Regions from separate parts of the Streptomyces sp. O3 genome, predicted to be linked through region 2. Evidence: predicted binding sites of a transcription regulator. Region 2 holds the regulator's gene; the other holds the start of a gene.
What was found. Region 2 encodes HrcA, which represses chaperone genes, less so after heat shock. Its sites were predicted from a motif close to TTNGCACTCNGNNNNNCNGAGTGCNAA; they were not measured.
Positions count from the first base shown of each region.

Region 1 (15,687 bases), on a different contig from region 2:
TGGCCAAGGTGCTGCCGTACGGGCAGTGCGCGCTCAGCACCGCGCTGCGCCGCCTCCGGCAGGCGGGCCATCTGCGGCACGGCCGGGAGCACCGGTTCGACGAGTACGGCTGCCCGCGCTGGGTGACGCGTACCTGGTTCTCGCGTACGGCGCGGGACGAGGCGTGGTGGGCGGCGTTCGCGAAGGGGGACGTGCCGCGCGACGAACGCCCGCGGCCGACGCGGTCCCGCGCGTACATCCTGCTCGCCGCGCTCGGCCGGACCGACCCGGTGATGTCGCTGTCGTCGGCCGACTGCTCGGCCCTCGCGCCGCTGGTCAGCGAATGGTTCGACCGGGGCGCGAGCGAGGGGGAGGTGGTACGGGCGCTCACCACGGGCCTGCCCGTACCCGTCCACCACCCGGCCGCGCTCGCCCGCAAGCGCCTGACCGCCAAGCTTCCGCCCGAACGCCCCCGCCGGGCTCCCGAACCCCTGCGCATCCTGGAATGCGCCACCTGCCACACACCGGGCACCCCGGAGGCACTCACAGGCGGCGAATGCGACGCCTGCCGAGGCGAACCAGCACCCCCGACACGCCGCCCCGCCACGCTCCCGCCCGACCGGGTTCAGGCTCGCGCGGCCGGGGCCCGTGCCGCCCTGCGCGCCGCCGTGACGAACTGACTACCTCCCCACCCCACCCCAGATTACCTTTGGAATATGGGAGAGAAGATGAAGTTCAGCGTGAGCCTCGACGCCAGCCTGGGCCAGGCCCTGAGAGACGCCGCGGACGAGCAGCAAACACAGATCTCCAGCGTCGTGAGCCATGCCCTGGAGGACTACCTGGACCGTAAGCGGATCATCCGTGAGGGCCTGGCCGCCATGGAGGAGTACCAGCAGGAGCACGGCCGGTTCACCGAGGAGGAGCTGGCAGAAGCCCAGGCCCGTAACGCCGAACTGTTCGGCACCCCTGGAAGGGAACAACAGAGCGCGTGAGCCACATCGTCTACGACAGTGGGGCACTGATCGCCGCCTCGAAGAACGACCGGCGGTTCCTCTCCCGCCACGACGACATCCTGGCATCGGGCCGGGTACCCCTCGTCCCCGCCGGAGTCCTGGCGCAGTCCTGGGACCGACGCCCTCAGGCCGCGATACTGCACCGGGTTCTGCGGGGCTGCCGCGTCCTGCCCCTGTCCGAGGGCGTGGCCAAGGCCGCCGCCGACCTCTGCCACGCCGACGGCAGCTCCGACGTGGTCGACGCCAGCGTCGTACTGGCCGCCATCGTGCACGGCGACGCCCCCGTACTCACCGACGACCTCGGGGACATCCGCTCCCTGGCCGCAGCGGCCGACCGCCCGCACCTGAGGATCGCCCTGCCATGACCGCGTACCGAGCCACCCTGTTCGCCGCCATCGCCGAGGTAGCGGCCGCCAGAAACTGCGGCGTGGACCCCGCCGCCCTCGTGCGCATGATCGAGACTCTGCGGGACTGAACCCGGCGTCCGCGATTCAGGCGCGGGTACGCCAAGAGGCGTGCTCGACCACTCATATGGCGGGTCGGGCACGCCTCGGCAAGCGGGGCGGCAGGATGGTCACCGCAGCAGGTAAAGCCTCCACTCCACATAGCCGTGGTGGGGGTAGCTCACGCACTTGTACCCCTTGTACCCGAAGTACTTGGCGTAGCTCTTCCCCGCCTCCATGCAGGTGTCGTACTTGTTGTTGTAGCTGCCGTAGTACACCCAGGTGCCGCTGGCGGTCGGCGCGGCCTGAGTCTGCGTGGCCTGAGTCTGCGCGGCCGGGGCCGGGGCCGCCTGCGCGGCGGGCGCGATCGCGAGCCCGCCGACGGTCATGAGAGCGACGGTGGCGAGAGAGCTCAGCGCCTTCGCGTAACGTGACATGGCGTCAATCCTTTCACTGGTTACCGCAGTTGACGGGATTCGGACTACAGTCCCCTTACGGCTCAGGACAGTATCGGACCACAGTCCGATTTAGCAATCCCGTGAGAACAGCTGCCGACAACGCTGAAGGGCGGCACCCCCGGCAGGGGATGCCGCCCTTCAGCGGTTACTGGCGCGGGTCAGCGCGTCACGTCCGCCGGGATCTTGTCCTGCGCGGGCGCGTCCTTCGGGTCCCAGCACTCGACGCCCTTCAGGCCGGGCACGCGGTCGCGGGTGAAGACCGGGTCCAGGCCCGCGCGGCGCTGCGCCAGGTAGTCGTCCAGGAGGCGGAAGGCGATCACCGACAGCGGCAGGATCGCGAGCAGGTTGACCAGGACCATCGCGCCCATCGTGATGTCCGCGAGGCTCCAGACCACGCTGACCGAGCCCATCGCGCCGAGCACCGCGCAGGCCAGGACCAGCGCGCGGTAGCCGGTCAGCACCGACTTGCTGCGGGTGATGAACTCGATGTTGGACTCGCCGTAGTAGTAGTTGCCGATCATGGAGCTGAAGGCGACCATGAAGACGACGACGGTCAGCAGGTGCCCGGCCCAGGAGCCGAGCGCGTCGTTGAACGCGGACTGCGTGACGTCCGCGCCGCCGCGGGTGCCGAGCGTCGGGTTCGCGCTGAGGATGACCAGGGCGGTCATGGTGCAGATGACCAGCGTGTCGAAGTAGACGCCCAGGGTCTGGACCAGGCCCTGCTTGACCGGGTGCGAGGCCTCCGCCGCGGCCGCGGCGTTCGGGGCCGAGCCCATGCCCGCCTCGTTGGAGAACATGCCGCGCCGTACGCCCTGGAGGATCGCCGTGCCGACCGCGCCGCCCGCGACCTCGCGGAAGCCGAACGCACCGGCGACGATGTCGCCGAGCATCCCCGGCACCGAGCCGATGTTGAGCAGGACGACGACCAGACCGACGAGCAGGTAGACCGCGGCCATGACCGGGATCAGGACCTTGGTGACCGAGGCGATCCGCTTCACGCCGAAGAACACCGCGAGGCCGAGCAGCACGGCCAGGATGATGCCGAGCACCGGCGTGAACCAGGCCGAGTCGACCCCGCCGAAGGAGCCGTCGGCGGCGACCGTGATCGTGTTCGACTGCACCGCGGTGAGCACGAAACCGAAGGTCAGGGTGATCAGCACCGCGAACAGCACACCGAGCCAGCGCTTCCCCAGGGCGCGCTCCATGTAGTACGCGGGGCCGCCGCGGAAGGTGCCCGGCTCCTTGCCGCGCGTCTTGTAGAGCTGCGCGAGACAGGACTCGACGAACGCCGACGCGCCGCCGACCAGCGCCATCATCCACATCCAGAACACCGCGCCGGGCCCGCCCATGGTGATCGCGGTGGCCACACCGGCGATATTGCCGGTGCCGATACGCGCGGCGGCCGAGATCGTGAAGGCCCCGAACGGGCTGACGCCGCTCTTCGGCTTCTCCTTCACGACCCGGAACATCTCCGGGACCAGCCGCAGCTGCACGGCCTTCGACCGGAGAGTGAAATACAGGCCTGCCACGGCCACGAGAGGGATCAGCAGATAGGTCCAGAAGACATCGTTGATGTCGACGATCCAGGTGTTCAACGTGCTCATGCGAGTGCGTCCCGGTCCTGTGGGTGGGGGGATCGGTGCGAACGGCGCGGTACGGATCGCGTACGCGGGTGGCCGTCGACCTTGGGAAGACGCTCTTCCACTTCTAACAAGTGACAGGACTGTAGGCAGGGACCTTGGTCCCTGCCCAGACCCCCATATAGTGGGCTATCTCACACAATGAGACGTCGCAGGTCAGTCCAGGGTTTTACGGGGCTGAGCGGCCCCCGCCAGCCCCGGCTCCGGCCCCGGCTCCGGCTCCCAGCACTGCACGCCCGGCAGGCCGGGGACGCGGTCCCGCGTGAAGACCGGGTCCAGGCCCGCCCCGCGCTGCGCCTGGTAGTCGTTCAGGAGGCGGAAGGCGATCACCGACAGCGGCAGGATCGCGGCCATGTTGACCAGGGCCATGAAGCCCATGAAGACGTCGGCGAGGTTCCACACCACGCTCACCGAGCCCAGCGCGCCGAGGAAGACGACGCCCAGGACCAGCGCGCGGTAGCCGGTCAGCACGCGCTTGCCGCCGTTCATGAACTGGAGGTTGGACTCGCCGTAGTAGTAGTTGCCGATCAGGGTGCTGAAGCAGAGCATGAACACGACGATGGTCAGCGCGTGTCCCGCCCAGCCGCCCAGCGTGTCGGAGAGCGCGGACTGCGTGAGGTCCGCGCCCTGCCGCCCGGCCAGCGTGGGGTTGGCGGTCAGGATGACGAACGCGGTCATCGTGCAGACCAGCATCGTGTCGAAGAAGACGCCGAGCGCCTGCACCAGACCCTGTTTGACCGGGTGCGAGACCGCGGCTGTCGCACCCGCGTTGGGCGCGGATCCCAGGCCCGCCTCGTTGGAGAACATGCCGCGCCGTACGCCCTGCTGGATCGCCGCGCCGACCGCGCCGCCCGCGACCTCGCGGAAGCCGAACGCGCCGCCCACGATGTCCGCGAGCACCCGCCCGAGGTCGCCGACGTTCAGCAGCACCACCGCCGCGCCGAGCAGCAGATAGACCACGGCCATGACGGGGACCAGCCAGCTCGTCACGGTCGCGATGCGCCGTACGCCGCCGAAGATGACCGCGCCGAGCAGCAGGACGAGCGCCAGGCCCACGGCCGCCGGGAACCAGCCTTCGCCGCCGCTCGGGAGCGAGCCCGCGCCGACCGCGACGATGGTGTTGGCCTGCACCGCGTTGAACACGAACCCGAAGGTCGCCGTGATGGTGACCGCGAACAGCACCCCGAGCCAGGGCCGCCGCAGCGCGTACCGCATGTAGTACGCGGGGCCGCCGCGGAAGGTGCCCGGCTCCTTGCCCCGCACCTTGTAGAGCTGCGCGAGAGTGGACTCGACGAACGCCGACGCGCCGCCGACCAGCGCCATCACCCACATCCAGAACACCGCGCCGGGCCCGCCGACGGTGATCGCGGTGGCCACACCGGCGATATTGCCGGTGCCGACGCGGGCGGCGGCCGAGATGGTGAAGGCGGCGAAGGACGAGATCGGCTTGGAGCCGTCGGCGCCGGGGGTCGGCTTGTCCCGCATCACGCGCAGCATCTCGGGGATCATCCGGAACTGCGCGCCCCTGGAGCGGACCGTGAAGTACAGTCCCGCGCCGACCACGAGGGGGATGAGCAGATAGGTCCAGAAGTAATCGTTGATGCTGACGATCACGGAGTCGAGCGTGTTCACGTACGGGACCTTATCCCCGCAAAACATGCCGCACGCACCAGATCGGGCCGTGGCGGACCCGCCGAGAGAAACGCCACAGGGGAAAGCCACAGGGCAAAGCCACAGGGGCGGCTCCCTCCTTCCGGAGGGTGCCGCCCCTGCGTACTGCTCAGGACAGTTGATCCGCGAGGGATCAGAAGTCCATGTCACCGCCCGGCATGCCGCCCGGAGCCGCCGGGGCGGCCTTCTCCGGCTTGTCGGCGATGACGGCCTCGGTGGTGAGGAACAGCGCGGCGATGGACGCGGCGTTCTGCAGCGCGGAGCGGGTGACCTTCGCCGGGTCGATGATGCCCTCGGCGATCATGTCGACGTACTCGCCCGTCGCGGCGTTCAGGCCGTTGCCGACGGCCAGGTTGCGCACCTTCTCCACGACGACGCCGCCCTCAAGGCCGCCGTTGACGGCGATCTGCTTGAGCGGGGCCTCCAGGGCGAGCTTCACGGCGTTGGCGCCGGTCGCCTCGTCACCCTCCAGCTCCAGCTTCTCGAAGACCGAGGAGGCCTGCAGCAGGGCCACGCCACCGCCGGCGACGATGCCCTCCTCGACGGCCGCCTTCGCGTTGCGAACGGCGTCCTCGATGCGGTGCTTGCGCTCCTTGAGCTCGACCTCGGTGGCCGCGCCCGCCTTGATGACGGCGACGCCGCCGGCGAGCTTCGCCAGGCGCTCCTGGAGCTTCTCGCGGTCGTAGTCCGAGTCGCTGTTCTCGATCTCGGCGCGGATCTGGTTCACCCGGCCGTTGACCTGCTCGCTGTCACCGGCACCGTCGACGATGGTGGTCTCGTCCTTGGTGATGACGACCTTGCGGGCGCGGCCCAGCAGGTCGATGGTGGCGTTCTCGAGCTTGAGGCCGACCTCCTCGGAGATGACCTCGCCGCCGGTGAGGATGGCGATGTCGTTCAGCATCGCCTTGCGGCGGTCGCCGAAGCCCGGAGCCTTGACGGCGACGGACTTGAAGGTGCCGCGGATCTTGTTGACGACCAGGGTCGACAGGGCCTCGCCCTCAAGGTCCTCGGCGATGATCAGCAGCGCCTTGCCGGACTGCATGACCTTCTCCAGCAGCGGAAGGAGGTCCTTCACGTTGCCGATCTTGGAGTTGGCGATCAGGATGTACGGGTCGTCGAGGACGGCCTCCATACGCTCCATGTCGGTGGCGAAGTACGCCGAGATGTAGCCCTTGTCGAAGCGCATACCCTCGGTGAGCTCCAGCTCCAGACCGAAGGTCTGGGACTCCTCGACGGTGATGACGCCTTCCTTGCCGACCTTGTCCATGGCCTCGGCGATCAGCTCGCCGATCTGGGTGTCGGCGGCGGAGATGGAGGCGGTCGAAGCGATCTGCTCCTTGGTCTCCACGTCCTTGGCCTGCTCCAGCAGGGCGCCCGAGACGGCCTCGACGGCCTTCTCGATGCCGCGCTTCAGGGCCATCGGGTTGGCGCCGGCCGCGACGTTGCGCAGGCCTTCGCGGACCAGGGCCTGGGCCAGGACGGTCGCGGTCGTCGTGCCGTCACCGGCGACGTCGTCCGTCTTCTTCGCGACCTCCTTGACCAGCTCGGCGCCGATCTTCTCGTACGGGTCCTCGAGCTCGATCTCCTTGGCGATGGACACACCATCGTTGGTGATCGTGGGGGCGCCCCACTTCTTCTCGAGGACGACGTTGCGGCCCTTGGGGCCGAGGGTGACCTTGACGGCGTCGGCGAGCTGGTTCATCCCGCGCTCGAGACCGCGCCGTGCCTCCTCGTCGAACGCGATGATCTTGGCCATGTGAAGTGGTCCTCCCGGACTGGGGTGGATGGCGACGGACTGTGCGGGCGCCCGCGACGGACGGCCTGCCTGCCTGTGTGGTTCCTTGCCCCACCCGGCCTGCGGGCCTCGCCTACCCAGTCCTTCTGTCACTCTCACTGGGAGAGTGCTAACGCCAATGATTAGCACTCGACCCCTGCGAGTGCAAGCGGGTCTGGCAGATCCCAGGCGCGCCCGAGGGTGGAGGGCATCACCCCCCTGACGTTCGGGGGTGGTCAGCGCGAGAGGTCCGCACCCGTGACGGGTACGGACCTCTCGTGCGCGAGTGCGTGAGTGCGCGAGTGCGTGAGTGCGTCGGTGGCCGATCGCGCCTGGATCAGACGGCGAGCTTGACCATGTCCGCCTGCGGACCCTTCTGGCCCTGCGAGATCTCGAATTCGACTCGCTGACCCTCTTCCAGGGTGCGGTACCCGTCCATCTGGATCGCGCTGTAGTGGACGAAAACATCCGCACCACCGTCGACCGCGATGAAGCCGTACCCCTTCTCCGCGTTGAACCACTTGACGGTGCCCTGAGCCATGCCTAACTCCCCTATTACTGGCCCTTGCGCGGATCCGCACTTCGCGAATCCGGGTCAGACCTCACTCCCCAGACAGGTGGGGGTGTGCGCCGGAACGCGTCGACCGCGGCTGAATGTATCTGCCCAACTGCCCTCTGCAACAGGTCAATCGGACGAGAAATCTGGGCACGCCTGATCGGAAGTATCCGGAGGTTTCGACGGACTCGGGGCAAGTCGGGCCAGGCAAAAGGGAACGCAAGGTGCAAACGGACTCAGTGATTTGGCTGCTTCTCGTCGGAGTGCCTGGCACTTCTCATATGCTCTCGGCACACTCTTCGCGCGAAGTGGAGCAGTATTCCCAACTCTACCGCGCTCAACCATGCAGAATCACCCCCTCCGCTTCTTGCCGAGGGGGTGATTCTGTGAGGGTTCGACGCGCCGTCAGCCGCCCGCGACGGCCGGGATGATGGAGACGCCCACGCCGTCCGGCGTGGCCGTCTCCAGGCCCTGTTCAAAGCGCACGTCGTCGTCGTTCACGTACACGTTCACGAAGCGCCGCAGCTTGCCCGTGTCGTCCAGGACGCGGGCGCCGATGCCGGTGTGGTTCTTCTCCAGGTCGGCGATGACCTCGGCGAGGGTCGCGCCCTCGGCCGTCACCTCGGACTCGCCGCCGGTGTACGTACGGAGGATGGTGGGGATGCGGACCTTGACGCTCACGGTGGTTCTCCAGACTTCAGGGTGGGGCGGGGGACGGGGCGGGAAGGTGACTAGTCGGCCAGGCCAGCGGACCGGAACGCGTCAAGCGAGGGCTTGATCACGGCGGTGGCCTGCGAGGTCGGGGCGACCGCGTCCAGCGTCTTGAGCCCGTCACCGGTGTTGAGCACGACCGTGGTCAGGGCCGGGTCGAGCAGCCCCGCCTCGATGAGCTTCCGGGTCACCCCCACCGTCACGCCGCCCGCGGTCTCCGCGAAGATGCCCTCGGTCCGCGCGAGCAGCTTGATCGCGTCGACGACCTGCTCGTCGTCGACGTCCTCCACCGCGCCGCCGGTGCGCCGCGCGATGTCCAGGACGTACGGGCCGTCGGCCGGGTTGCCGATCGCCAGGGACTTGGCGATGGTGTCCGGCTTCTGCGGCCGTACGACGTCGTGCCCGGCCTTGAAGGCGGTGGAGACCGGCGAGCAGCCCTCCGCCTGGGCGCCGAAGATCTTGTACGGCTGGTCCTCGACCAGGCCCAGCTTGATCAGCTCCTGGAACCCCTTGTCGATCTTCGTGAGCTGGGATCCGGAGGCGATCGGGATGACGATCTGGTCGGGCAGCCGCCAGCCGAGCTGCTCGCAGATCTCGTACGCCAGGGTCTTGGAGCCCTCGCCGTAGTACGGGCGCAGGTTGACGTTGACGAAGCCCCAGCCCTCGCCCAGCGGGTCGCCGATGAGCTCGGAACAGAAGCGGTTGACGTCGTCGTAGTTGCCCTCGATGCCGACCAGCTCGCCGCCGTACACCGCGGCCATGACGACCTTGCCCTGCTCCAGGTCGTGCGGGATGAACACGCAGGACCGGAAGCCGGAGCGGGCGGCGGCCGCGCCGACGGCGCCCGCGAGGTTGCCGGTCGACGAGCAGGACAGGGTGGTGAAGCCGAAGGCGCGGGCGGCCTCGACGGCGATCGCGACGACCCGGTCCTTGAAGGAGTGGGTCGGGTTGCCGGAGTCGTCCTTGATGAACAGGCCGCCGGTGACGCCCAGTTCGCGGGCGAGGTTGTCGGCCTTGACCAGCTTGGTGAAGCCGGGGTTCAGGTTCGGCTTGTCGGCGACGTCGGCCGGGACGGGCAGCAGCGGGGCGTAGCGCCAGATGCTGTTCGGGCCCGCCTCGATCTGCTGGCGCAGGGCCTCGGGGTCACCGGTGGGAAGCTCGTACGCGACTTCGAGCGGGCCGAAACACAGCGCGCAGGCGAAGATCGGGCCGAGCGGGAAGCGCTCGCCGCACTCGCGACAGGAGAGAGCCGCGGCGGGACCGAGCGAGACGGTCGCGGCGGGGGTGCCGGAGGTGCTGCCAGTGGTGGTTGCTTCGACGGATTGCACAGCCATGGAGGCGAGGCCCTTTCTCCTCATCTTCCTTACGACGCACTTCGCCGCAAGACGGAATTGGCACCTTCCCGAGTCAGGAGCCTCGCTTCGGACGCACGAGTACTGACTGGAGGGTTGCCGGGGCTTCAACGGGCCGTATCCCTCTGCCCCTCTGGATGAGCGGTATGAAGTTGTGCGCTGGACGGCCCCCGGCATGCGACGGTCGTCCGCGTTGTTCAAGACTGTAACCGAAGGCCCTGACAGTTGAGATAGTCGTCCGAACCGCGAGATGGATCATGCAGGGAGAACCCGAACGTGCTCGATGAGGTGGAGCGCTGGCTGACCAGGCGTTCCTGGTCCGTGTCCGACCGCCCGCTGGACGAGCTGCTGGCGGCCAAGGTACGGCCCGGCGGCCGGGTCAGCGTGGTGCTGCCCGCGCTGGACGAGGAGGAGACCGTCGGCGAGATCGTCGCCACGATCCGGCGGGAGCTGATGGCGCCGGCGGCCCCGCTCGTCGACGAGCTGGTGGTGATCGACTCCGGTTCGCGGGACCGTACGGCCGCTGTGGCCGCCGCCGCGGGCGCGCGGGTCGTGCACCGGGACGCGATCCTGCCGCGGATACCCGCGCTGCCGGGCAAGGGCGAGGTGCTGTGGCGCTCGCTCCTGGTGACCAGCGGCGACATCGTCTGTTTCGTGGACGCGGACCTGCGGGAGTTCTCCGCGGACTTCGTCACCGGCATCGCCGGCCCGCTGCTCACCGAGCCGGACGTGCAGTTCGTGAAGGGCATGTACGACCGACCGCTCGGCGAGGCGACCGACCAGGGCGGCCGGGTCACGGAACTGGTCGCGCGGCCGCTGCTCAATCTGCACTGGCCGCTGCTGGCCGGTTTCGTGCAGCCGCTGGGCGGCGAGTACGCGGCCCGCCGGACGCTGCTTGAGCGGCTGCCGTTCCCGGTCGGGTACGGCGTGGAGCTGGGGCTGCTGGTGGACGCGCTGCACACGGTGGGCCTCGACGCGCTGGCGCAGGTGGACATCGGGGTGCGCAAGCACCGGCACCAGGACGGCCGGGCGCTGGGCCGGATGGCCGCGGCGATCTACCGGACCGCGCAGCTGCGGCTGGCCCGCGGCCACCTCGTACGCCCGAGGCTGACGCAGTTCGAGCGGGGCGCGGACGGGTTCGAGCCGCGGACCCACGCCGTGGACACGGAGGAGCGCCCGCCGATGACGGAGATCGTCGAGTACACCACCCGCCGTGTCGCGTGACCGGCGTGTCACGTGACCGGTGCGTCGCGTGACCGGCGTGTCACGTGACCGGTGCGTCGTGCGACACGGCGTGCCGTCCGCACGTTTGAACCATTACGTCACGGGCTAGGTAGGGCGCATGTCGTCCGAGGCTTCCGCGCACCAGGCCCAGGTACTCGTCGCGTCCAACCGCGGCCCCGTCAGCTACGCCGTACGCGAGGACGGCACGCTCGACGCGAGGCGCGGCGGCGGCGGGCTGGTCTCGGGGCTGTCCGCGATCGGCCCGGACACGGACGCGCTGTGGGTCTGCGCGGCGCTGGGCGACGGGGACCGCGAGGCGGTGCGGCGGGGCGTCGGCGAGGCGGGCGTACGGATGCTGGCGATCGACGCCGGGGTGCACGCCGACGCGTACAACGGGGTCGCCAACTCGGTGCTGTGGTTCGTCCACCACATGCTGTACCAGACGCCGCTTGAGCCCTCCTTCGGCCCGGAGTTCCGGCGGCAGTGGGCCGCGTACGAGACGTACAACCGCGCCTTCGCCGAGGCGCTGGCCGACGCCGCCGCGCCGGGCGCGGCGGTGCTGGTGCAGGACTACCACCTGGCCCTGGTGCCGGGGATGCTCCGCGAGCTCCGCCCCGACCTGCGGATCGGGCACTTCTCGCACACCCCGTGGGCCCCGCTGGACTACTTCCGGACGCTGCCGGACGACATCGCCGCGCGGCTGCTGCGCGGGATGCTCGGCGCGGACCGGCTGGGCTTTCTGACCCGGCGCTGGGCGGACGCGTTCACGGGGTGCGCCGAGGGCGTACTGGGTCCGGACGCGCTGGACGGCACCCGGATCGGGGTGCACGGTCTCGGCGCGGACGCGGACTTCCTGCGGGAGCGGGCGGGGCGGGCCGACGTCGAGGAGCGGCTGGCCGGGCTGCGGGAGCAGATCGGCGCGGCGGACCGCAGGACCATCGTCCGGGTGGACCGTACGGAGCTGTCCAAGAACATCGTGCGCGGGCTGCACGCGTACCGGCTGCTGCTCGACTCGCACCCCGAGTGGCGCGAGCGCGTGGTGCACCTCGCGTTCGCCTATCCGTCCCGGCAGGACCTGGACGTCTACCGGGCCTATACGGCGGAGGTGTCGCGGGTCGCCGCGGAGATCAACGCGGCGTACGGCACCGCGGGCTGGACGCCGGTCGTCCTGCATGTGCGGGACGACTTCGCGCGGTCGCTGGCCGCGTACCGGCTGGCGGACGTGGCGCTGGTCAACCCGATCCGGGACGGGATGAACCTGGTCGCCAAGGAGGTGCCGGTCGTCTCGGACGAGGGGTGCGCGCTGGTGCTGTCGCGGGAGGCGGGGGCGTGCGCGGAGCTCGGCGACGACGCGGTGGTGGTGAACCCGTTCGACGTGTCGGGCACGGCCGAGGCGCTGCACACCGCGCTCACGATGCCGACGGCCGAGCGCGCGGAGCGCACGAAGCGGCTGGCCGCGGCGGCGACGGCGCTGCCCCCGGAACGCTGGTTCCTGGACCAGCTGCAAGAGCTGCGCGGCTGAGCCAGGGATCGGTCCTCCGCCCGGCCCCGCCTCTTCCCGACGGTGGCCTTCGCGGCTTCGCCGCATGGCCTGCGGACGGCTTGACCGATGTCCTCAATCGCCGGACGGGCTGGAGTCGGCCACTCGCGACGCGAGCGCGGCCAGCAGGCCCACCACCCCCGACGGGCCGTCGACGACCAGGTCCGCGCGGTCGGCCAGCTCGCGGACCTCGTCGCTCCCGCTGCACACCAGCACCCCCGGCACCCCCTCCCCCCGCGCCTTCTCGACCGCCGCGAACGCGGCCAGGTCACCGAGATCGTCCCCGGCGTACAGCACGGACTCGGCGGACACCTCCCGCAGATACGCCGTGAGCGCGGCGCCCTTGTCGACGCCCGGCGGCCGCAGCTCCAGCACGAGCCGCCCCGGTTCGACGACGAGCCCGTGCCGCGCGGCCAGCTCACCGAGCGGCCCCCGCAGCGCGGCGAACGCCGCCTCGGGGTCCGCCGCCCGCCGCGTGTGCACGGCGAGCGCCCGGCCCTTCTCCTCGATCCAGCTGCCGTGCCACGCGCCCAGCGCGTCCAGGAAGCCGGGCAGCTCGGCGCGGACCGCGGCGACGCCGGGGTGCGGCTCGGGCGCCCGCACCCGGCCGGACACGGCGTCCCAGCGCTCCGCGCCGTAGTGCCCGAGCACCACCAGGTGGTCGAGCCCCGGCACCCCGGCGAAGCCGCCGTACCGTACGGCGACCCCGGCCGGACGCCCGGTCACCACCGCGACCGAGCCGACCCGCGGCGCCAGCGCGGCCAGCGCGGGTACCGCGTCCGGGTGCGCCCGCGCCCGCTCCGGGTCGGGCACGATCTCGGCGAGGGTGCCGTCGAAGTCGAGGGCCACCACCGCGCGCTCGGGCCGGGCGACGAGCGCGGCCAGGCCCTCGCGTCCGGCGGCGGTCACGGGCGTCGGCAGATCAGGCACACGGCCGGACGAACGGGAGTAGCGGGAGTGCGGATGGGAGTACGGATGGCTGCTGCCCATGCCCCGACCCTATCCAGCCGCGGCGTGCCGCACGCCTCGCGCGCGAACCCGTCTCACATACCGCGCACAGACTTCAGCGGCGCGCCCGCCGCGCGTCCCGCAGCCGCCGCAGCCGGTTCACCGTCACCGGGTCGTGGGCCTGGGCGCGCGGGTCGTCTATGAGCGCGCCGAGCAGCTGGTAGTAGCGGGTGGGCGAGATGCCGAGCCGCTCCCGTATGGCCCGCTCCTTGGCCCCGGCGCCGGGCCAGCTCCGCCGCTCCACCGCGAGCACGGCGGCATCGCGCTCGGAGAGGCCAGGGCGGTCCGAGCGACCGGTCTGTTCACTCATACCCCGCTCACTCATACCCCGCACCGTAACCGCGCCCACTGACACTCGCCCCGTGACCGGCGACCGCAGCCGGGGCCGCGACCGGAACCACGACCGGACCGCAACCGCAACCGCGACCGCCGCCAGCTACGCCGCGCTGTCCGCCGCCACCGCCGCGTTCTGCATCTCCTTGAGCAGCGTCACCGGGTTGCCGCCCGGCTCGACCGCCTTGCCGATCTTCTTCTTGATGTCCGCGCTCACCCCGGCCCAGGACGTCTTGCCCACCGGGTACAGCTCGGACGTCGGCAGCTCGCCCAGGAACTCGCCCAGCGCCTTGTGCTTCGGGTCGGCCGCCAGCGCGTCGGACGCGGAGCTGGTGACCGGCAGGATGTCGTAGCGGAGCGAGAAGTCCAGGACCTGCTTCTCGCCGTAGACGAAGTCGAGGAACGTGCCGATCTCCTTACGGTGACCGTTCCGCTTGAAGGCCATCATCCAGTCGGCGACGCCCATGGTGGCCTTGGCCTTGCCGTTGATGCCGGGCAGCGGCACCATGCCGTACTTCACGCCCTTCTTCTCGGCCTGTTGCATCAGCGTGGGGTGGCCGTTGAGCATGCCGACCTCGCCGTCGGCGAACGCGTCGAAGGCCTTCTGCCGGTTGAGCTTGCCCGGCGCCACCGGGCCGGTCAGGTCCTTGCCGACCAGCTCGTCCTTCAGCCACTTGAAGGTGTTGATGTTCTCCGTCGAGTCCAGCGTGTACGTACCGACGTGGTCGGTGTAACCGCCGCCGCCGCTCAGCAGCCACTGCATGGTCTCGGCCTGCGCCTCCTCCGGTCCGAGCGGCAGTGCGAACGGCGTCTTCACCCCGCTGTCCTTCAGGGACCGCGCGGCGGCGGCGAGCTCGTTCCAGGTCGTCGGCGGCTCGATGTCGGCGGCCTTGAACAGCTCCTTGTTGTAGAAGAGCAGCCGGGTCGACGAGGCGAACGGCATGCCGTACTGGACCCGCCTGACCTCGCCCGCCGATGTGAGCGTGGAGAGCAGGTCGGACTGCACGGATATGGAGAGCAGTTCGTCGACGGGGTAGAGGCGGTCCTTGGCGGCGTGGTCGGCGTAGGCGCCGATCTGCGCCATGTCGGGCGCCTCGCCCTTGTCGGCCATCTCGGCGACCTTGGCGTCGACGTCGGTCCAGGGCAGCACGGTGACATCGACCTTGATGCCGGAGTGCTTGCTCTCGAACTCCTTGACCAGGCTGTTCCAGTAGTGCTTGGAGCTGTTCTCCGGGCTGTCCCCGTAGTCGGCGGCCACGAGCTTGAGCGTGACCTCACCGCCGGACCCCGTACTGCTGCAACCGGCCAGTGTGGCCGTCATGCCCAGTGCGGCCGCCGCCGCGATCAGCCCTGTTGTCCGCCGGTGCACAGCTTTTCCCACTCTCGTGTATTTCGGTCGGTCAGTCCCCGCGACGTCCGATTGTATGAACGGGGCGTTCCCCTTCTGTTCACCGGGAGGTCTACACCAGCCGCCGCATGGAGGTCTACACCACTCGCAAAAAGAGATGACGGGGGCCGGGCGGCACGGAATCATGGCGGGTATGCCTGGTCCCTACGTCATCCGCGGTTCGGTCTCCCTGCCGGAGGCCGAGCTGGTCTGGCGTTTCTCCAGGTCATCCGGGCCCGGCGGGCAGCATGTGAACACCAGTGATTCAAAGGCGGAGCTCCGCTTCGACCTGGCGAACACCGCGTCACTGCCCGAGGTCTGGAAGCGGCGCGCCCTGGAGCGGCTCGCGCCCCGGCTGGTCGACGGGGTGATCGCGGTACACGCGTCCGAGCACCGCTCGCAGTGGCGCAACCGCGAGATGGCGGCCACCCGGCTCGCGTCCCTGCTGGCCGAGGCCACCGCGCCGCCACCGAAGCCACGGCGCCCGACGAAGATCCCCCGAGGCGTCAACGAGCGGCGGCTGCGCCAGAAGAAGGCCCGCAGCGAGACCAAACGAGGCCGCTCCGGCCGGGATTGGTAGGACCGATAAGACCGATAA
Region 1 is NZ_JBTVYK010000006.1:104,737-120,423, reverse strand. It holds gene ACX6XY_RS05590 (hypothetical protein) at 1-659, shown strand, start outside; gene ACX6XY_RS05585 (hypothetical protein) at 696-971, shown strand; gene ACX6XY_RS05580 (twitching motility protein PilT) at 968-1,357, shown strand; gene ACX6XY_RS05575 (hypothetical protein) at 1,567-1,872, opposite strand; gene ACX6XY_RS05570 (alanine/glycine:cation symporter family protein) at 2,052-3,497, opposite strand; gene ACX6XY_RS05565 (alanine/glycine:cation symporter family protein) at 3,690-5,165, opposite strand; gene groL (chaperonin GroEL) at 5,338-6,960, opposite strand; gene ACX6XY_RS05555 (cold-shock protein) at 7,316-7,519, opposite strand; gene ACX6XY_RS05550 (MoaD/ThiS family protein) at 7,940-8,215, opposite strand; gene thrC (threonine synthase) at 8,266-9,579, opposite strand; SAM riboswitch class I at 9,597-9,741, opposite strand; gene ACX6XY_RS05540 (glucosyl-3-phosphoglycerate synthase) at 9,874-10,821, shown strand; gene ACX6XY_RS05535 (alpha,alpha-trehalose-phosphate synthase (UDP-forming)) at 10,940-12,343, shown strand; gene otsB (trehalose-phosphatase) at 12,437-13,351, opposite strand; gene ACX6XY_RS05525 (DUF3263 domain-containing protein) at 13,425-13,679, opposite strand; gene ACX6XY_RS05520 (ABC transporter substrate-binding protein) at 13,806-15,071, opposite strand; gene arfB (alternative ribosome rescue aminoacyl-tRNA hydrolase ArfB) at 15,235-15,669, shown strand.
Region 1: a site for HrcA is predicted at 7,086-7,112, ahead of groL (chaperonin GroEL). Genes of this name have one in related genera too.

Region 2 (15,687 bases):
GGCGACCGCGACGACCGGGCCGCGCGGCGCGTCCGCCGGATAGCTGGAGGGCGCCATGCCGCGCGGCAGGTCCCAGCCGACGATGCGGCGGGCCAGTTTCTCGACGACCAGCTGCGAGGTGTGGCCGCCGCGGTTCTCGCGTACGTCGACGATGAGGCCTTCCTTGGCGACCTCGACGCGCAGGTCCCGGTGGATCTGGGCCCAGCCGGGCGCCTGCATGTCGGGGATGTGCAGATAGCCGAGGCGGCCGTCGGAGATCTGGTGGACGTAGGCGCGCCGGTCGGCGACCCAGGCGTGGTAGCGCAGCGGCTCCTCGTCGTCGAGCGGGACGACGACGGCGTGCCGTACCTCGCCGCCGCCGGACGGTGAGATGGTCAGCTCGACGGGCTTGCCCGCAGCGCCGACCAGGAGGGGTCCGGGGCCGGTGACCGGGTCGACCGGGCGGCCGTCCACGGCGAGTACGGCGTCCCCGGCGCGTACCGCGACGCCGGGCGCGGCCAGCGGCGAGTGGGCGTGCGGGTCGGAGGTCTCGGACGGCAGGATGCGGTCGAGCCGCCACAGGCCGTCCTCATGACGGGACAGGTCGGCGCCGAGCAGGCCCTGTCGGGTGCGGGCCGTGCCGCCCGCGCCGCCGGCGGGGATCACATAGGCGTGTGAGGTGCCCAGTTCGCCGTGTACCTCGTACAGCAGGTCGACCAGGTCGTCGTGGGTGGCGACGCGGTCGAGCACGGGGCGGTAGCGATCCAGTACGCCGGTCCAGTCGGTGCCGCTCATGTCCTGACGCCAGAAGTGGTCGCGCATGATGCGGCCGTTCTCCTCGTACATCTGACGCCATTCGGCGGCGGGGTCGACGACCTGCCGGATGCGGGAGAGGTCGACGGTGACGGTGCCGTCGCTGTCGTCGTCGCCGGACGCTCGGCGGTCGCTGGGCACCACCCTGACCTTGCCGTCGGTGTGCAGCAGGACGCGCTTGCCGTCGCCGCTGACGGAGAAGTCGTCGGCGTCCGGGGCGATCTCCTCGGCCTTCCGCTGGGCCAGGTCGTACCGTTCGAGCACGGTGTTGGGGCCGGGGTCGTCGGGTGTGGCGCGGGAGACGCCGAGTGCGCCGCGCACCGGGTGGCTCAGCCACAGCAGGCCGTCCTTGGCGGCCCGGAGCGAGGTGTAGCGGGCGGCTTCGACGGGGAACGGGACGATGCGGTCGGCCAGTCCGTCGCGGTCGATGCGGGTGGCCGGGGTGTCGTCGTCGGCTTGATCGCCGCTCTTGTCGGAGGCGTCGAAGGGGCGGCCGTGGCGCTGTGGTCCGAACGGCGAGGGGGTGGTGGCGGCCAGGGTGATCAGGTGCGGGCGGCTGCCGCCGACGAAGGCCAGGTCGAAGACGTGCTCGTCGTAGACGGGGTCGAAGGAGCGCGCCGACAGGAACGCGAGGTGTTTGCCGTCCAGGGTGAAGGCGGGCGAGAAGTCGCAGAAGCGCAGCGGGGTGGCCTCGGTGACGGTCAGGTCGGCGGCGTTGGCGAGTTTGAGCTGGCGCAGCGGGTCGGGTCCGGGGTGCGACCAGGCGAGCCAGGCGGAGTCGGGCGAGAAGACCAGGCCGGTGGCGTCGCCGTGTTCGCTGCGGTCGACTTCGCGTACGTCGCCGGTCTCGCGCTCGACGAGCAGGACGCGGCCGTCGTGCGCGGCGACGGCGGCGCGGCTGCCGTCCGGGGCGACGGCCAGGGACAGGACGCGGCCGAGCTGTCCGGCGGCGACCCGGCGCACGGACGCGCCGGGGGCGACGCCGGCGGCGGGGGCGAACTCCAGGGCGTCTTCGCCGTCGGCGTCCGTCACCCACACCACGTGTTCGTCGCCGTCGACGCGGAAGGTGCGGGGCAGCCGGGCGCGTACGCCGGGTTCGGCGGCGAGGACGCGGGCGGGGCCCTCGCGGTGGGTGACCCAGTGGACGCCGCCGCGTACGGAGACGGCGCTGCCGCGTCCGGTGTGGTCCATGGCGGCGCCCGAGAGGTGCCGTGCGGGCCGTACGGGGTGGGGCTGGAGGTCGGTGCGCTGGCCGCCGAGCCGGAGGTCGAGGCGGCGGGGTTCGCTGCCGTCGAGGTCGTCCAGGAGCCAGAGTTCACCGGCGGAGGCGTAGACGACGCGGGTGCCGTCGGTGGCGGCGTGCCGGGCGTAGAAGCCGTCGACCGGGGTGTGGCGGCGCAGGTCGGCGCCGTCGGGCAGGGACGAGTAGACGGCGCCGACGCCCTCGTGGTCGGAGAGGAACGCGATCCGTCCGCCCGCGGCCCCCTCGGCGACCCACAGGGGGTATTCGATGTTCCCGTCCAGGTCTTCGTGTATCCGGGTGAAGTCCCCGCCGGTTGCGCCGGTCGTGCCGGTCGTGCCGATTGTGCCGGTCCAGAGCTTGCCCGCGGTGCCGCCGCGGTAGCGCTTCCAGTAGGCCGCCTCACGCCCCATGGGGGCGGACAGCAGGAGGACCCGGTCGTCGGGCCCGTGGGCCACGCCGCCCACCGGGCCGTACGGGAGGGTGGCCGCGGGTCCGCCGTCCAGCGGGACGGCGCGGGCCCAGCTGCGGCGCAGCGAGGCCTGCCCGTGGGTGGTGAGGGCGAGCACCTCGCCGTCTCGGGTCCAGCCGCGTACGGAGGTCTTCCAGCTGCCCCAGTGCGTGAGCCGCTCGGCGGGGCCGCCGTCGACGGGCGCGAGGTGGACCTCGGGGGCGCCGTCGCGGGTCGACGTCCAGGCGACCTGGGTGCCGTCCGGGGAGATCCTGGGGTGGTTCACGGGGGTGTTGTCGGCGCTGACGCGCCAGGCCCGGCCGCCGCCGAGCGGCGCGACCCAGACGTCGTCTTCGGCGGTGAAGGCGATCAAGTCGCCCTGGATATGCGGAAACCGGAGGTAGGCAGGGTGCGTCACGAGGTCACCCTAGGCAGCGGGCGTGCGCGGCGGCCAGTGGTTTCGCTCGCTTCGCGCGTCGCCGCTCGCGCGTCGCCGCTCGCGCGTCGCGTGCGTGGTCGCCGACCGGGTTACGCCCAGCGGCCGGTGCGGCCCAGGAGGAGTGCGGTCGCCGCGGTGCCCGCCGTCGAGGTGCGCAGGACACTGCGGCCCAGCCGGTACGGTCGCGCCCCGGCCTCGGCGAACAGCGCCAACTCCTCGGGGGACACGCCTCCTTCAGGTCCGACCACGAGCACGATGTCGCCGGAGGCGGGGAGTTCGGCGGTGGCCAGCGGCTCGCTGGCGCAGTCGCGGTCCTCGTGCAGGACGGCGGCGAGGTCGGCCCGCGCGAGGAGCGCCGCGACCTGCTTGGTGGTCGCGGCGTCCGCGACGTCCGGGAAGCGCACTCGACGCGACTGCTTGCCCGACTCGCGTGCGGTGGCCCGCCACTTGCCGAGCGCCTTCAGGCCGCGGTCGCCCTTCCACTGGGTGATGCAGCGGGACGCCGACCACGGCACGATCGCGTCGACCCCGGTCTCCGTCATGGTCTCCACGGCGAGTTCCCCGCGGTCGCCCTTGGGGAGCGCCTGGACGACGGTGATCCGGGGGGCGGGCTCGGGCTCGTCGGCGGCGGCGCTCAGGTCCGCCACGACGAGCCGGTCCTTGCCTTCGGCGGCCCGCACCACGCCCTCGGTCCAGCGGCCCCTGCCGTCGGTGAGGACGACGTGCTCGCCGGGGCGCAGCCGCTTCACCGAGACGGCGTGCCGCCCCTCGGGGCCGTCCAGGACGAATTCGGGCCCGTCCGGCACCTGGTCCACCACGAACACCGGCGCCGTCATGACGCGTTCCCTTCGGTCAAGGTCCCCTTGGCGGCCGCGAGTTCGGACGCCAGCACCTCGACGAGGCGGCCGGCCGGGAGTTCGCGGGCCATGCGGTGGCCCTGCCCGGCCCACAGCGCCATGCCCTGCGCGTCGCCGGTGCGGGCGGCGGTCTTGCGGAGGCCGCTGGTCAGGTGGTGTATCTGGGGGTACGCGGCCGGGGCGTAGGGGCCGTGTTCCCGCAGGAAGCGGTTGACCAGGCCGCGGGCGGGGCGGCCGGTGAAGGCGCGGGTGAGTTCGGTGCGGACGAACAGCGGGTTGGTCAGGGCCTGTTTGTGCAGGGGGTGCGCGCCGGACTCCGGGCAGGCCAGGAACGCGGTGCCGAGCTGGGCCGCGTCGGCGCCGGCCGCCAGGGCTCCGGCGAGCTGCGCGCCGCGCATCAGGCCGCCGGTGGCGATGAGCGGCAGCTGTACGGTCTCGCGTACCTGCGCGATCAGGGAGAGCAGCCCGATACCGCCGCCGTCGGCCTCGGGGACGTCGCGGTGGGTGCCCTGGTGGCCGCCCGCCTCGATGCCCTGCACGCAGAGCGCGTCGGCGCCCGCCCACTGTGCGGCGGCCGCCTCCTCGGGTGTGGTGACCGTCACGACGGTGAACGTCCCGACCCGCGCGAAGGCGTCCAGCACGTCGCGGGTCGGGCAGCCGAAGGTGAAGGACACGACCGGTACGGGGTCCTCCAGGAGGATGGCGAGCTTGGCGTCGTAGCCGTCGTCGAGTCCGCCTTCGGCGATGTCGCCGAGCGGGGTCTCGTACCAGGTGGCCTCGCCCGCGAGCTGTTCCGCGTAGACCTCGACGGCGGCCGGGTCGGCCTGGTCGGGCTGCGGCAGGAACAGGTTGACGCCGAAGGGTCTCGCGGTGAGCCCGCGCAGCTGTTTGATCTCCTGGTACATGCCGTCGGCGGTCTTGTACCCGGCCGCGAGGAAGCCGAGGCCGCCGGCCTCGCACACCGCGCCCGCCAGCGGCGGGGCGGCGGCTCCGCCCGCCATGGGAGCCTGCACGATCGGGTACCGGCAGAGATCGGTCAGCGCGGAGGACATGCCAGCATCGTGCCACGTCCCCCACACAGCACCGAATCGAACGCTCCGCCCCTCCCCCGGCCTCGTCGAAGGCATCGCCCCCGGCCAGGAGAAACGACCGCGAACCCCGCGCCTACCGCCCGTTGAAGGCGTCCTTCAGGCGCGAGAACAGCCCCTGCTGCCCCGGCTGGAACTGGCCCGTCGGGCGTTCCTCACCGCGCAGGGCCGACAGTTCCCGCAGCAGGCGTTCCTGCTCGGCGTCGAGCTTGGTCGGGGTCAGCACCTCGACGTGGACGATGAGGTCGCCCCGGCCGCCGCCGCGCAGATGCGTGACGCCCCGCCCGTGCAGCGGGACCGACTGCCCGGACTGGGTGCCGGGCCTGATGTCGATCTCCTCCAGGCCGTCCAGGGTCTCCAGCGGCACCTTGGTGCCGAGCGCGGCGGCCGTCATCGGAATGGTCACCGTGCAGTGCAGATCGTCGCCGCGCCGCTGGAAGACCGGGTGCGGCAGCTCGTGGATCTCGACGTAGAGGTCGCCGGCGGGGCCGCCGCCGGGGCCGACCTCGCCCTCGCCCGCCAGCTGGATCCGGGTGCCGTTGTCCACACCGGCCGGGATCTTCACGGTCAGGGTGCGCCGCGAGCGCACCCGTCCGTCGCCCGCGCACTCCGGGCACGGCGTCGGCACCACCGTGCCGAAGCCCTGGCACTGGGGGCACGGCCGCGAGGTCATGACCTGGCCCAGGAAGGACCGGGTGACCTGCGACACCTCACCGCGGCCGCGGCACATGTCGCAGGTCTGCGCCGATGTGCCGGGCGCCGCGCCCTCGCCAGAGCAGGTCGAGCACACCGTCGCGGTGTCGACCTGGATGTCCTTCGTGGTGCCGAAGGCCGCCTCGTCGAGCTCGACCTCAAGGCGGATCATCGCGTCCTGGCCGCGCCGCGTGCGCGAGCGCGGGCCGCGCTGGGAGGAGGCCCCGAAGAACGCGTCCATGATGTCGGAGAAGTTGCCGAAGCCACCGGCTCCGAAGCCCGCGCCACCAGCACCGGCGCCCGCCTGCGAAAGCGGGTCCCCGCCGAGGTCGTAGACCTGCTTCTTCTGCGGGTCCGACAACACCTCGTACGCGGCGTTGATCTCCTTGAAGCGCTCCTGCGTCTTGGGATCGGGGTTGACGTCCGGGTGCAGCTCGCGCGCGAGCCTGCGGAACGCCTTCTTGATCTCATCCTGGGAAGCGTCGCGGCGCACGCCGAGTACGGCGTAGTAGTCCGTGGCCACTTACGACTCCGCCAGGATCTGTCCGACGTAACGTGCCACTGCGCGTACTGCTCCCATCGTTCCGGGGTAATCCATGCGGGTCGGTCCGACCACGCCGAGCTTGGCGACTGCCTCGCCGCCCGAACCGTAGCCGACCGACACGACGGACGTGGAGTTGAGGCCTTCATGGGCGTTCTCATGCCCGATTCGTACGGTCATGCCCGGATCCTTGGCCTCGCCGAGCAGCTTGAGGAGCACGACCTGCTCCTCAAGCGCCTCGAGCACCGGCCGGATCACGAGCGGGAAGTCGTGCCCGAAGCGGGTGAGGTTGGAGGTGCCGCCGATGACCAGGCGCTCCTCCGTCTCCTCGACCAGGGTCTCCAGCAGGGTGGAGAGCACGGTCGAGACCGTGCCGCGGTCCTCCGCCTCGAAGGACTCGGGCAGATCCTGCACCAGCTGCGGTACGTCCGTGAAGCGGCGCCCGGCGACCCGGCTGTTGAGCCGGGCCCGCAGATCGGCGAGCGAGGCCTCGCCGAACGGAGCGGGGCAGTCCACATGACGCTGCTCGACCCGGCCGGTGTCGGTGATCAGCACCAGCATCAGCCGGGCGGGCGCGAGCGCGAGCAGTTCGACATGGCGGACCGTCGAGCGGGTCAGCGAGGGGTACTGCACCACCGCGACCTGCCGGGTCAGCTGCGCGAGCAGCCGGACCGTGCGGGCCACGACGTCGTCCAGGTCCACCGCGTGATCCAGGAAGCTCTGGATGGCGCGCCGCTCGGGCGCGGTCATCGGCTTGACGTCCGCGAGCTTGTCGACGAACAGGCGGTAGCCCTTGTCCGTCGGGATCCGCCCGGCGCTGGTGTGCGGCTGGGCGATGAAGCCCTCGTCCTCCAGCGCGGCCATGTCGTTGCGTACGGTCGCGGGCGACACCCCGAGGTGGTGCCGCTCGGTGAGCGCCTTGGAGCCGACCGGCTCCTCGGTTCCGACGTAGTCCTGGACGATGGCGCGCAGCACCTCGAGCCTTCGTTCACTGAGCATCCGCGCACACCTCCAGTTGTCTTCCCCCGCGGCCCCGCCCCGGTCGCTGTCACGGCTTTCGCTTGGCACTCACCACGGGCGAGTGCCAACATTCCCGCAGCCAGTGTACGGCCGACGGGTACCGGCCAGGCAAGGGCGGTCGGGTCTGGTGCCGTGCCGCCCCGGCTGCCTGGGGTTAGCGTCTCCCCATGGGGTTGACTCAGGAAGAGCCGGGCTGGGAGCGACTGTCCGCATCGGTGGCCAGGCGGCGGCTGCCGATCTGGGACTGCACCGTCGGCCTGGTCGCGGGTGACAGGGCCGCTCTGGCGGTTGACGCGGGGTCCACGCTGCGCGAGGGCGCCGAGGTGCGCGCGCAGACCCAGCGGCTGCTGGGCGACGACCGCCGGGTCACCCACCTCGCCCTGACCCACCCGCACTTCGACCATGTGCTGGGCGCGGCGGCCTTCGCGGGCGTCGAGGTGTACGGGGCGGTCGGTCTCGACGCGGTCTTCGACCAGGGCCGGGACGACCTTCTCGCGGAGGCGGTACGGCATGGCGCGGACCGGCCCGGTGTGGCCGAGGCGGTGGACCTCCTGGTGCGCCCGCACCATCTGGTGTGCGCCGAGTGGACCCTGGACCTGGGCGGGGTGCGGGTGCTGCTGGCGAACGTCGGCCCCGGACACACCGGGCACGACCTGGCCGTGCTGGTCCAGGGCACGGACGCTCCGGAGATCGTCTTCTGCGGCGACCTGGTGGAGGAGTCGGGTCCGCCGCAGGCGGGGCGCGACGCGATGCCCACGCGGTGGCCGCACGCCCTGGACCGGCTCCTGGAGCTGGGCGGCGAGGACGCGCTGTATGTACCCGGCCATGGATCCGTGGTGGATGCGGCTTTTGTCCGCGCGCAGCGCGAGGAGCTGGCGGCCCGCTTCGGCGTGTCGTGAGCGGCGGCCCCGAGATCTTCCTATCGTCGTCCGAATGCGCAGCTACCATCCCGATCTGACCCCGCCCTGGAAGAAGCGGCAGGCCGTCCCGGAGATCCCGGCCGACCGCGACCTGGTGGTCGAGGAGGCGGCCACCGGTTTCTGCGGCGCAGTGGTCCGCTGTGAGGCGGGCACGGTCACCCTGGAGGACCGCTTCGGCAAGCACCGGGTCTTCCCGCTCGAACCGCGCGGCTTCCTGCTGGACGGCCAGGCGGTCACCCTGGTCCGTCCCTCCCCCGCCGCGCCGGCGCGCCCCGCCCGCACGGCGTCCGGCTCGGTCGCCGTGCCCGGCGCGCGGGCCCGAGTCGCCCGCGCGGGGCGGATCTATGTGGAGGGCCGCCATGACGCGGAGCTGGTGGAGCGGGTGTGGGGCGATGACCTGCGGATCGAGGGCGTCGTCGTCGAATACCTGTCGGGGGTCGACGACCTGCCCGCGATCGTCGCGGAGTTCGCCCCCGGCCCCGACGCGCGGCTCGGCGTCCTGGTCGACCACCTGGTCCCCGGCTCCAAGGAGTCCCGGATCGCGGCCGCCGTCTCGCACGAGCACGCGCTGATCGTCGGCCATCCGTACATCGACGTGTGGGAGGCCGTGAAGCCCTCGTCGGTGGGTATCGACGCATGGCCTCGGGTGCCGCGTGGGCAGGACTGGAAGGCGGGGGTGTGCGCGGCGCTGGGCTGGCCGCCGAACACGGGGGCCGCGTGGCAGCGGATCCTCTCCTCCGTCCACTCCTACAAGGACCTGGAACCCCAGCTCCTGGGCCGCGTCGAGGAACTGATCGACTTCGTCACAGCGCCGACGCCCTGAGCGGCGGCGGCGCTCAGTCGACCAGGTCCCGCACCACCGCGTCCGCGAGCAGCCGCCCCCGCAGCGTGAGGACGGCGCGCCCGGCGTCGTACGCGGAAGCCTCCAGCAGCCCGTCCGCCAGCGCCCGCCGGGACGCCGCCAGCCCCTCCGCTCGCAGCAACGTCAACGGACATCCCTCGCGGAGCCGCAGCTCCAGCAGGATCCGCTCGACCCGCCGGTCCTCGTCCGGCAGCACCTCGCGTCCGGCTCCGGGCGAGCGCCCCTCGGCCAGCGCCTGCGCGTACGCGCCCGGATGCTTGACGTTCCACCACCGCACCCCGCCCACGTGGCTGTGCGCGCCGGGCCCCGCGCCCCACCAGTCGGCCCCGCGCCAGTACAGCTCGTTGTGCAGGCAGCGCCCGGCGTCCGAGGTGGCCCAGTTGGACACCTCGTACCAGGAGAAGCCCGCCCGCGACAGCGTCTCCTCGGCGATCAGATAGCGGTCCGCGTGGACGTCGTCGTCCGTCATCGGCACCTCGCCGCGACGGATGCGGCGGGCCAGCTGGGTGCCCTCCTCGACGATCAGGGCGTACGCCGACACATGGTCGGGCCCGGCGTCGACGGCCGCGTCCAGGGACGCCCGCCAGTCGTCGTCGGACTCGCCCGGCGTGCCGTAGATCAGGTCGAGGTTGACATGCGAGAACCCGGCCGCGCGCGCCTCGGCGACGCAGGCCTCGGGCCGTCCCGGCGTGTGCGTACGGTCCAGGACCTTCAGCACGTGCTGCCGGGCGCTCTGCATCCCGAAGGAGATCCGGTTGAAGCCTCCGGCGCGCAGCTCGGCGAGGTAGGCGGGGTCGACGGACTCGGGGTTGGCCTCCGTCGTCACCTCGGCGCCGTCCGCGAGTCCGAACTCGTCGCGGATCGCGCCGAGCGCCGCGACCAGGTCGGACGCGGCGAGCAGCGTCGGCGTGCCGCCGCCGACGAAGACGGTCCGCACCGGGCGAGGGTCGTCGCCGAGCACCTTGCGGGCGAGCCGGATCTCCTCGACGAGGATCGAGGCGTAGTTGTCGCGCGAGGCGAGCGCGCCGCCGGTGCCGCGCAGCTCGCTGGCGGTGTACGTGTTGAAGTCGCAGTAGCCGCAGCGGGTCGCGCAGTACGGGACGTGCAGATAGAACCCGAGGGGCCGCTCGGCGGCGCCGGTCAGCGCGGATGCGGGCAGCGACCCGTCGTCGGGCACGGGTTCGCCGTCAGGCAGTACGGAGGGCATGCCCCCATTGTCCGGCACGGCGGGAGCGGCCCGCGCAGGACCGCTCCCACCGAGATCCGACCAGACCGTCAGCCAGCCAGTCAGTCAGTCCTCACGCGTACCCGCGTACATCTCATCGATCAACGCACGGTACTCACGCTCGACGACCGGACGCTTCAGCTTAAGGCTGGGCGTGAGCTCGCCGTGCTCCACGTCGAGGTCACGCGGGAGCAGCCGGAACTTCTTGATCGTCTGCCAGCGCTGGAGCCCCTCGTTGAGCTGCCGCACATAGCCGTCGATGAGGGCGACCGTCTCCGGCGCCGCCACCACGTCGGCGTACGTCTTGGCGCTGAGCCCCTGCTCCTCGGCCCAGCCCATGACCGACGGCTCGTCGAGGGCGATCAGCGCGGTGCAGAAGTTCCGGTCCGCGCCGTGCACCAGGATGTTGGAGACGTACGGGCAGACGGCCTTGAACTGTCCCTCGACCTCGGCGGGGGCGACGTACTTGCCGCCGGACGTCTTGATGAGGTCCTTCTTGCGGTCGGTGATGCGCAGATAGCCGTCCGCGGAGAGCTCGCCGATGTCGCCGGTGTGGAACCAGCCGTCCGGCTCCAGGACCTCCGCGGTCTTCTCGGGCAGCCCGTGGTAGCCCTGCATGATGCCGGGGCCGCGCAGCAGGATCTCGCCGTCGTCCGCGATCCGCACCTCACAGCCGGGCAGCGGCTTGCCGACGGTGCCGGTGCGGTAGGCCTCGCCCGGATTGACGAAGGAGGCGGCGCTGGACTCGGTGAGTCCGTACCCCTCCAGGATGTGGATCCCGGCGCCGGAGAAGAAGTAGCCGATGTCCGGGGCGAGCGCGGCGGAGCCGGAGACCGCGGCCCGCAGCCGCCCGCCGAACGCCTCGCGCAGCTTGCCGTAGACGAGGGTGTCGGCGACCTTGTGCTTGGCGGAGAGCCCGAACGGCACCGAGGCCGAGCCGGTGCGGCGGAAGTTGTCCTGCGAGACCTGGGCGTACTCGCGGGCGACGCCCGCGGCCCACTTGAAGATCTTGTACTTGGCGCCGCCACCGGCCCGCGCCTTGGCCGCGACGCCGTTGTACACCTTCTCGAAGATGCGGGGCACGGCCGCCATATAGGTCGGCTGGACCACCGGCAGATTCTCGATGATCTTGTCGATGCGGCCGTCCACGGCGGTGACGTGGCCGATCTCGATCTGGCCCGAGGTGAGGACCTTGCCGAAGACGTGCGCGAGCGGCAGCCAGAGGTACTGCACGTCGTCGGGCCCGAGCAGCCCGGTCGCGGCGATCGCCTTGGCCATGTACGACCAGTTGTCGTGCGGCAGCCGGACGCCCTTGGGCCTGCCGGTGGTGCCGGAGGTGTAGATCAGCGTGGCGAGCTGGTCCTTGGCGATCGCCGCGATCCGCTCGCTGACGGCGTCGGGGTGCTTCTCGAGGTACGCCGCTCCGCGGGTCTCCAGCTCGGCGAGCGAGAGCACCCAGCCCTCCGGGTCGCCCTCGGCCGCCTGGGCGTCCGCCTCGTCGATCACCACGACGTGCTGGATCTCGGGCAGCTCGGCGCGGCGCTCCCGCACCTTGGCCAGCTGCTCGGCGTCCTCGGCGATCAGCACCCTGCTGCCGGAGTCGGCGAGGATGTACGCGGAGTCCTCGGTGTTGGTCGAGGGATAAACCGTGGTAGTGGCCGCACCCGCGCACAGGACGCCGAGGTCGGCGAGAATCCACTCCACACGGGTGTTGGACGCGAGGGCGACGCGCTCCTCGGGGCTGACGCCGAGGTCGATCAGTCCGGCGGCGATGGCGTAGACCCGCTCGGCCGCCTGCGCCCAGCTCAGCGACTTCCAGTCGTCCGGGCCCTCGCCCGAGGCCGGGGGCACCGGATAGCGGTAGGCCTCCCCGTCCGGCGTGGCCGCGACCCGCTCCTGGAACAGGGTGGCGACGCTGGGCGGTCGGTTCTCGATCAAAGTCTGACTGTCGCTCACAACATCCTCCGGGCCCGCGGCAGTGCAGTCGACTGCGGCCACTTGTTTAACTGGCGAGTAACCTTGAGCAGTGATCAGGGTAGAGCCCGTTCGCCCGACGCGTAAGAGGCCGCGACCTGTCACTTTCCACAAACCCCGAACAGCCGACGGGCCCACCGCGCGTCAGCGCGGCAGGCCCGTCACACATTCCTCACGCCCTACTTCTTCTTGGACGCACCCTCGTCACTGGAGAGCACCGCGATGAAGGCCTCCTGCGGAACCTCCACGGAACCGACCATCTTCATCCGCTTCTTGCCCTCCTTCTGCTTCTCCAGGAGCTTCCGCTTACGGGAGATGTCGCCGCCGTAGCACTTGGCGAGCACGTCCTTGCGGATGGCCCGGATGGTCTCGCGGGCGATGACCCGCGAACCGATCGCCGCCTGCACCGGGACCTCGAAGGCCTGGCGCGGGATGAGTTCCCTGAGCTTGGCGACCAGCCGCACCCCGTACGCGTACGCCTGGTCCTTGTGGGTGACGGCCGAGAAGGCGTCGACCTTGTCGCCGTGCAGCAGGATGTCGACCTTGACGAGCGACGCGCTCTGCTCGCCGGTGGGCTCGTAGTCCAGCGAGGCGTACCCGCGGGTCTTTGACTTCAGCTGGTCGAAGAAGTCGAAGACGATCTCCGCGAGCGGCAGGGTGTAGCGGATCTCGACCCGGTCCTCGGACAGATAGTCCATGCCGAGCAGCACACCGCGACGCCCCTGGCAGAGCTCCATGATCGAGCCGATGAACTCGCTGGGGGCGAGAATGGTGGCCCGCACGACCGGCTCGTACACCTGGTCGATCTTGCCCTCGGGGAACTCGCTCGGGTTGGTGACCGTGTGCTCGGTGCCGTCCTCCATGATCACGCGATAGACCACGTTGGGGGCCGTGGCGATCAGGTCGAGCCCGAACTCCCGCTCCAGCCGCTCCCGGATGACATCCAGGTGCAGCAACCCGAGGAAACCCACCCGGAAGCCGAAGCCGAGGGCCGCGGAGGTCTCCGGCTCGTAGACCAGCGCGGCGTCGTTCAGCTGGAGCTTGTCCAGGGCCTCGCGCAGGTCCGGATACTCCGAGCCGTCCAGCGGGTACAGCCCCGAGAACACCATGGGCTTGGGGTCCTTGTACCCGCCCAGCGGTTCGGTCGCACCCTTGGAAAGACTGGTGATCGTGTCACCGACCTTGGACTGCCGTACGTCCTTCACCCCGGTGATCAGATAGCCGACCTCACCGACGGCGAGACCGTCGGCCGGGAGCATCTCCGGCGAGTTGGTCCCGATCTCCAGCAGCTCATGAGTCGCACCAGTAGACATCATCTTGATGCGCTCACGCTTGTTGAGCTGCCCGTCGACAACACGGACATAAGTGACCACACCGCGATACGAGTCATAGACCGAGTCGAAGATCATCGCGCGAGCCGGAGCGTCCGCCACACCGACCGGAGCCGGAACGTCCCGCACTACCCGGTCAAGCAGCGCGTCCACGCCCACACCGGTCTTCGCGGAGACCTTCAGCACGTCCTCCGGCTGGCAGCCGATCAGATTGGCGAGCTCCTCCGAGAACTTCTCCGGCTGGGCGGCCGGCAGGTCGATCTTGTTGAGCACCGGAATGATCGTGAGGTCGTTCTCCATCGCCAGATACAGGTTGGCGAGGGTCTGGGCCTCGATCCCCTGGGCGGCGTCGACCAGCAGGATCGTCCCCTCGCAGGCGGCGAGGGAGCGGGACACCTCGTACGTGAAGTCCACGTGGCCCGGAGTGTCGATCATGTTGAGGATGTGGGTCGTGTCCCGGCCCTCACCCTCGGTGGGCGCCCAGGGCAGCCGGACCGCCTGGGACTTGATCGTGATGCCGCGCTCGCGCTCGATATCCATTCGGTCGAGGTACTGAGCACGCATCTGCCGCTGCTCGACCACCCCGGTCAGCTGAAGCATCCGGTCGGCGAGCGTGGACTTGCCGTGGTCGATGTGCGCGATGATGCAGAAGTTGCGGATCAACGCCGGGTCGGTCCGACTCGGCTCGGGCACGTGGGTAGGAGTCGCGGGCACGCAGGGTCCTGATTCTTGAGAACGTCTGCAGCTCTCTGCAGCCTCGGATCATTACGTAGCCCCTATCGTCCCATGAGCGGCGCCCGGCGCTCGGTTTGGGCCGCCAAGAACGCTACTGGTAGCCTGGGCAGCTGTGCCTCGTGGCCCTCTCAAGCGACGTGGCACTCATCAAGATCATCGAACCTGTAAAGGCTCTTTTCGTGGCGAACATCAAGTCCCAGATGAAGCGGATCAAGACGAACGAGAAGGCGCGCCTGCGTAACAAGGCCGTCAAGTCCTCGCTCAAGACCGCTGTCCGCAAGGCTCGCGAGGCTGCCGCCGCCGGTGACGTCGAGAAGGCCACCGTGGCCCTCCGCGACGCCAACCGCCAGCTCGACAAGGCCGTCTCGAAGGGTGTCATCCACAAGAACCAGGCTGCCAACAAGAAGTCGGCGCTGGCTACCAAGGTTGCCTCCCTCAAGGGCTGAGCTCTCGATCTGATCGCCGGTGGGGACTCAGCGGGCCCTCTCATCCGCTCCCGACCGGCACCCCGGTCCGTACGCGATCTGCGTTCGCCACGCGGGTACGGGCCAACCAGCTTGACCGGAAGCCCCGGCGGGCGTTCTTCCCCAGAACCCCCCGCCGGGGCTTCGGCATGCCCAGGGCCCTTCGGGCCCAGGTCTCACGGGTTACCCCGTACCCCCTCCGGGGAGGGTGTCGCCCTGCGGCCCAGGCGAGATCGGTCACCGGGGTCGGTGGGGTTGTGCCCACCCGTTCCGCCTTTGCGGAACGTATGCCCACAACGGAAAGCCGCCCTCGGGCGTGAGGGGGTGGGGTGGGGGGTGCGAGCGGAGCGGGGACTGTGACCTGGGCAGCACGCGGTTCGCAGCTTCCGGGCAACCAGTCGCCGTGAGCACGTACCCCCCCCCCCACCCCCGCCCCACCACGAGACAGAACGCTCAGCGGCGGACGTCGCGGCTCCGCGCGGCACGGGCAATGGCGACCACGGCCTTCTCCAAGGCGTACTCCGGATCGTCCCCCCCGCCCTTGACCCCCGCATCGGCCTCCGCGACAGCCCGCAACGCGACCGCGACACCGTCCGGGGTCCACCCCCGCATCTGCTGCCGCACCCGATCGATCTTCCACGGCGGCATCCCCAGTTCACGCGCCAGGTCAGCGGGCCGCCCACCCCGAGCCGAAGACAGCTTGCCGATGGCCCGCACCCCCTGCGCCAGCGCACTGGTGATCAGCACGGGCGCGACCCCCGTAGCCAACGACCAGCGCAGAGCCTCCAGCGCATCGGCCGCCCTGCCCTCCACCGCCCGGTCCGCGACGGTGAAGCTGGAAGCCTCGGCACGCCCCGTGTAGTACCGGCCGACGACGGCCTCGTCGATCGTGCCCTCGACATCCGCCGTGAGCTGGCTGACCGCGGACGCCAGCTCCCGCAGATCGCTGCCGATCGCCTCGACCAGGGTCTGGCAGGCCTCCGCGGTAGCCGACCGCCCCAGCGTGCGGAACTCACCGCGCACGAACGCGAGCCGGTCGGCGGGCTTGGTCATCT
Region 2 is NZ_JBTVYK010000008.1:98,193-113,879, forward strand. It holds gene ACX6XY_RS06715 (S41 family peptidase) at 1-2,901, opposite strand, end outside; gene ACX6XY_RS06720 (16S rRNA (uracil(1498)-N(3))-methyltransferase) at 3,012-3,758, opposite strand; gene ACX6XY_RS06725 (nitronate monooxygenase) at 3,755-4,831, opposite strand; gene dnaJ (molecular chaperone DnaJ) at 4,944-6,083, opposite strand; gene hrcA (heat-inducible transcriptional repressor HrcA) at 6,084-7,100, opposite strand; gene ACX6XY_RS06740 (MBL fold metallo-hydrolase) at 7,289-8,020, shown strand; gene ACX6XY_RS06745 (DUF3097 domain-containing protein) at 8,055-8,864, shown strand; gene hemW (radical SAM family heme chaperone HemW) at 8,878-10,110, opposite strand; gene ACX6XY_RS06755 (AMP-dependent synthetase/ligase) at 10,195-12,084, opposite strand; gene lepA (translation elongation factor 4) at 12,282-14,147, opposite strand; gene rpsT (30S ribosomal protein S20) at 14,348-14,614, shown strand; gene holA (DNA polymerase III subunit delta) at 15,086-15,687, opposite strand, start outside.